2 linked regions of the Panacibacter microcysteis genome follow. The protein of the gene in region 1 interacts with the protein of each later gene in a pairwise test. Links are inferred from orthologs where the notes say so. Each region holds a gene or a part of one and is shown on either strand. Other genes may lie near its edges.

Region 1 (3,198 bases):
GTAAATTCAATACGCATGCTTGCTCAGTAAAAAAGCATTTCCAACGTGCGGGAACCATGTTAGCGGTTAACCGGCATACCATTAGCGTGGCAGGAGAAACAGCGGACTGCAGTTGCCATAAAAACGGAACGTACAAGAGAGTGACACAACAGTTGATGCCATGAAAAACCAATGTCGGTATACCAATAAAAAATGCCCGCTACAGCAGCAGGCATTATACATTAAGGGAGTGATTTATTTTTTCTTTGCAGACTTTTTAGTAGCTGCTTTTTTGGTAGCTGCTTTCTTTGGGGCGGCAGATTTTTTGGCTGCTTTTTTTACAAAGGCATCAGGTACCTGCTGCTCTATCATTTTCTTTATTTCATCAATGTTAATGGCAGAAAGATCGTCTGCTGTGTACTTTTCATTATCTGCCTTGCGGCCGATCTTCAGCATTTTTTTGCCGAAGCGTATAAACGGACCCCACCGGCCATTCTCAATAGAAATTTTTTCATCGGGCCACTGTTGTATGTAGCGGTTGCTTTCTTTTTCAAGCTTCTTTTCAATCAGGTCTTCACAATCTTTTTGTGTAAGCTTATCAAAGTTGTACGCACGTGGAATATTAATGAAAAGATTGTCCCACTTGATGAAAGGGCCAAAACGGCCTTTGCCTTTTGTAACCGGTTTACCGTCGTACGTGGCAATTGGCGCATCGGCTGTTTGCTTTTCGGTGATGAGTGCAATGGCCCTGTTAAGCTCTACATCCAGCGGGTCTTCGCCACGCGGCAGTGAAATAAAATCTTCGCCCCATTTTACATAGGGGCCAAACCTGCCCGCATTTACAGACACTTCTTTGCCTTCATATTCCCCCAATGTAAGCGGCAGTTTAAAGAGCTCCATTGCTTCGTCGTACGTAATGGTCTCAATACTTTGTGTAGGTCGCAGTTTGGCAAAGCGCGGTTTTTCTTCATCGTTTGCATCACCAATCTGTATCATGGGGCCAAACCGGCCAATCCTGGCCACTACTTTTTTACCACTTGCAGGGTCTGTACCAATCTCACGCTCGCCCTTTACACGCTCTGCATTTTCAAGTGTGTTATCTATATCTTTTTTAAACGGCTTGTAAAAGCCGTCTACCATTTTAGTCCATTGTTTTTTTCCCCCGGCTATTTCGTCAAATTCTTCTTCTATGCGGGCAGTAAAGCCATAGTCCATTACATCGTTAAAATACTGGCTTAAAAAATCTGTAACTACAAGGCCGAGGTCGGTAGGGAAAAGTTTTGATTTTTCTGCACCGGTATTCTCCTGTTGTATAGATTTAGACAGCTGATCATTTACCAGTACCAGCACCTGGAAATCTCTTTTAACGCCTTCTTTGTCGCGCTTTTCCACATAACCTCTTTTGAGAATAGTAGAGATCGTTGGTGCATAGGTAGATGGCCTGCCTATGCCAAGTTCTTCGAGTTTTTTTACCAGCGATGCTTCTGTATATCTTGGTGCCGGCCTTGTAAAACGTTCTACTGCTTTCATCTCCTTTAGTTCAGGTTGCTGGCCAACGGTGAGCGGAGGTAAAACGCCTTCTGCTTCTTCATCGTTTACATCATCGTCATCGCGGTCTTCCATATACACTTTCAGAAAGCCGTCGAATTTTAATACTTCTCCCTGTGCGGTAAGCTCTGCTTTGTTAGAAGATACATCAATTTTAGCAATGGTCTTTTCGAGTTCAGCATCAGCCATCTGGCTGGCCATTGTGCGTTTCCAGATAAGATCATACAAACGTCTCAGTTCGTCCTCGGGCACAGAAGTATTTTCCATGTAGGTAGGGCGTATGGCTTCGTGTGCCTCCTGTGCGTTTTCATTTTTGTTTTTGTAGCGGCGGGTTTGTGCATACTTATCACCATACATAGCGGTGATCTGCGCTTTGGCGGCCTGTATAGCAGTATCGCTAAGGTTTACACTATCTGTACGCATGTATGTTATGTAACCGCTTTCATACAACTTTTGTGCAAGCAACATTGTTTTGCTTACGCCATAACCCAGTTTGCGGCTGGCTTCCTGCTGTAATGTGGATGTGGTAAAAGGTGCTGCAGGTGATTTTCTCGCAGGCTTTACCTGTATGTCTTTTACTGTGTACTTTGCGCCGATACAGCTCTTTAAAAACTTTTCTGCGTTGGCTGCATCAGGTTGTCTTGTTCCTTCTGCCTTAAAGGTTACGTTTCTGCCGGCAATATCATTTGCTGCAAATGCAGCTTCAATTTTAAAGTTGCTGGTAGAGGTAAAAGCATTGATCTCTCTTTCTCTTTCTGCAATAAGTCTTACGGCAACGCTTTGCACCCGGCCGGCACTTAACGATGAACCCATGCTCATCTTTCTCCATAGTACAGGGCTAAGTTCAAAACCCACAATACGGTCTACCACGCGTCTTGCCTGCTGGGCGTTTACGAGGTTCATATCTACCGTGCGCGGATTGTTTACTGCTGCCCTTATTGCAGGCTTTGTAATCTCGTGGAAAACGATTCGTTTTGTTTCTGCGGGATTAAGACCAAGCACTTCGCAGAGATGCCAGCTTATAGCTTCTCCTTCGCGGTCCTCATCCGTTGCCAGCCAAACCTCGTCGTGCTTTTTGGATAATTGTTTCAGTTCACTAACTACGCGTTGTTTATCATCAGGAACCTTGTAGCGCGGCAGGTAATTATTGTTAACATCAATGCCCATTTCATCTTTTTCAAGATCCCGGATATGACCATAGCTGCTTTTAACGGTAAAATCTTTACCGAGTATTTTTTCAATGGTTTTTGCTTTTGCCGGAGACTCAACAATCAATAAGTTTTTTGCCATGCTTAGCTTTAATTTTTGTGAGACGGGGCTGCATAATACTGCTCAAAGCCTTTTACAGCCTTACCGCCAGCCGGCGGTCCGCATATTTCGGCGTTTAAAACATTGTGCAATATCTGCGTGTAGTTTCCCTAAAAAACACCAGGATAGTAAGCCTGGTTTGTCCGTTTTTAGCGTGGGTAAAAATAGCTTTACACCCATTTCACTTTTGTGCAATATTAGTTCAATCATTTAAAACACAAAAAAAACCACTGGTTGCGGCTGGCTTACCAGCTTTTTTAAAACCGCAGGTTTGCATAAAGTGAGAAAGCGTATTTGAAGGTTACTGTTGTTGCTTTAAGAAGTCTACGATCATTTTTTGAATGCCTGCATCGCGGTAAATTT
Region 2 (2,849 bases), on another replicon or contig:
ACGCTCTACCATTTCTGTAATATCAAGAAAACCAATACGGTTGCGCAGGAAAGCAAAAACGGCTATTTCGTTGGCGGCATTTAAAATACAGGGCATGTTGCCACCTTTTTGTAAAGCCTCTGTAGCCAGCGCCAGGTTGCGGAACGTGCGTGTATCGGGCTCTTCGAAAGTTAGCGTATTTGGTTTTTTAAAATCGTACCGCGGAAATGTGTTGGGCAATCTTTCAGGAAAACCGAGTGCATACTGAATGGGAAGCTTCATATCGGGCAAACCCATTTGTGCCTTTATGCTGCCATCCTGGAACTGCACCATACTATGTATAATACTCTGCGGGTGAATGATCACCTGCACCTGGTCTGGATGCAGGTTGAACAGCCATTTGGCTTCGATCATCTCGAGGCCTTTATTCATGAGTGTGGCTGAATCGATGGTAATTTTGGCGCCCATGCTCCAGTTGGGGTGCTGCAGTGCATGGTCTCGTTTTACATTTACCAGAAAATTGGGTTTCTTCCCCAGAAAGGGGCCACCGCTGGCAGTAAGTACAATTTTTTCTATCGGGTTCCTGCTTTCGCCCACCAGGCATTGAAAAATGGCGGAATGCTCGCTGTCTACCGGTATTACCGGTGCTTTATTTTCGGCGGCTTTGCGCATTACTATATCACCGGCCACAACCAGTGTTTCTTTATTGGCCAGCGCAATTGTTTTGCCTGCGCCAATGGCATTGAGTGTAGGTTTTAGCCCTGCAAAGCCCACAATGGCGGCGAGCATTACATCATAAATATCCATGGCGGCCACCTCATCCAGCGCTTCTTCGCCTGCAAACACCTTTACATGTGTTTTTGACAGCGCATCTTTTACACGCTGGTATTTCTTTTCATCGCCTATTACTACAATATTAGGTTCAAACCGGAGCGCCTGCTGTACCAGCAGTTCGTCGTTTGTATGTGCTGTTAAAACCTCAACGGTAAACTTGTCGGGATTTGCTGCAATAACTTCTAAAGCCTGTGTGCCGATAGAACCTGTGGAACCGAATATTGCAATACGTTTTTGGGCAGTCATTATATCACTTTGCAATTAGAGCGTTAACAAAGATGGTAAAGATAGGTAAACAGTATACTGTAATGTACACAAATTGTATGTACCAGCTTTACTGGCTATTCCTGTAAATACGGCGCCGCTAAAACAAAAACCGTTCCGCCATTATTTTATTTTCTGGATTTCTACGTTTCTGAGGTCGTTCAGTTTATAAAGAAATTCTTCCAGCCTGCTCACAGGTACGCCAACTTTTAGTATGCAAAACAACTGCGCTTCCTGTGCTATAATGGTGCAGTTGCATTTTTTTACCTGCAGCATTACATCATTCATCTGGGTATAATCAAACTGCAGCATATAATTTACCTCCACAGCTTTGGGTACTGTTGGTGTTAGTTGCAGGGCCATAGATGTGGCGCTTTTATATGCGTTGATGAGGCCTGGCACACCCAATAAAGTACCGCCGAAATACCTTACAACCACAACCAGTGTATTGGTTAATTCTTTACTGTCTATTTGCCCCAGGATAGGTTTGCCCGCTGTGCCAGAGGGTTCGCCATCGTCACTTACCCGAAAGTTGTTTCCATCCAGCCCGATACGATAGGCAAAACAATGATGCACCGCTTTGGCATGTTCTTTCTTTAGCTGCTGCAGCAGTGTTTTAAACTCCTCCACATCTTTTATGGGGTAAGCATAAGCAATAAAACGGCTGCCACGGTCTTTAAATTCTGCTGTAGATGGCTGCGCTATGGTGTAATAGAATTCTTTTGATTGCATGTAATTATGGCTTCGCCCGGTAAAAGGCTATCGTGTCTGTAAAAATCCTGTCTTGCTTTACCAGCATTGCGTTTAATAATTGTGGTGCCGGTAGTCCCTGTTCAATGGTCAAGGTTTCATTGGTAATGATCCTTGCCTCATCCCATGCTTCCTCATCTATAAAACTTTGCAGCAGCCTGGCACCGCCTTCTACCAATATACTCTGGATATTATTCTGGTAACAGGCATTGAGTACCTGGTGTACCATACTTACATCTTCCGTTACCTGGTAAAGGCCACCCCTTATGCCACCCGCAGGCAGCAAGACCTTGAATACATCTTCAGAATGTTGCAGGGAATTGAAAATTACTGTGGGTTGTTTGCCATCAAATATCTGCAGGTGATGTGGCAACCGCAGGTGCATGTCTATAACCAGGCGTACCGGGCTCTTGCCAAACCACAACCTGTTTGTTAAAGCCGGGTCATCAAGCATAGCAGTGTTGGTGCCAATAAGAATCGCAGCTTCCTCACTGCGCCATTTGTGTACCAGTTTATTTGAAACGGCATTCGATATCAATAGTCTTCCGGCAGAAAGGGTTGCTATTTTGTTATTTGCCGTTTGTGCCCATTTTAAAACAATGTACGGACGGTGCTTTGTATGGAAGCAGAAAAAACGCTTGTTCAGCGCTACGCATTCTTTTTCTAAAACACCGGTTGTCACTTCAATACCTGCTGCCCGCAGTTTTTCTATTCCTTTACCATCAACCTGCTTAAACGGGTCTCTGCAACCTACCACAACGTGTGGAATGCCACGGGCTATAATCAGGTCTGCACAAGGAGGCGTTTTACCAAAATGTGCACAGGGCTCCAGCGACACATACAATACAGACTTTTCTATAAGGTGCATATCGTGCGCTGCCACACTATTAATGCAGTTAACCTCTGCATGTGCCTGGCCATATTGTATGTGGTAACCTTCGCCTATAATTCGCCCGTCGTGCACCAGCACAGCACCCACCATGGGGTTGGGTGCAACAAAACCGGCCCCCATACCCGCAAGT

What was found.
Region 2: the proteins of topA (region 1) and I5907_RS08735 interact in binary tests that used the Escherichia coli proteins (3 or more experiments, as listed by UniProt). The link is inferred for Panacibacter microcysteis from one-to-one orthologs.

The regions. Positions count from the first base shown.
Region 1 is NZ_JADWYR010000002.1:698,607-701,804, forward strand. Bases 27-3,190 are described here. They hold topA (type I DNA topoisomerase), read right to left. Parts: upstream 2,818-3,190; coding sequence 235-2,817; downstream 27-234. Other genes in these bases: I5907_RS14850 (alpha/beta hydrolase), read right to left, coding at 3,137-3,190. In the rest of the region: more of I5907_RS14850, read right to left, coding at 3,191-3,198. UniProt on the Escherichia coli protein: Releases the supercoiling and torsional tension of DNA, which is introduced during the DNA replication and transcription, by transiently cleaving and rejoining one strand of the DNA duplex.
Region 2 is NZ_JADWYR010000001.1:2,167,347-2,170,195, reverse strand. Bases 6-2,820 are described here. They hold I5907_RS08735 (IMPACT family protein), read right to left. Parts: upstream 1,810-2,820; coding sequence 1,201-1,809; downstream 6-1,200. Other genes in these bases: ribD (bifunctional diaminohydroxyphosphoribosylaminopyrimidine deaminase/5-amino-6-(5-phosphoribosylamino)uracil reductase RibD), read right to left, coding at 1,814-2,820; I5907_RS08740 (1-deoxy-D-xylulose-5-phosphate reductoisomerase), read right to left, coding at 6-1,059. Outside these bases: more of I5907_RS08740, read right to left, coding at 1-5; more of ribD, read right to left, coding at 2,821-2,849.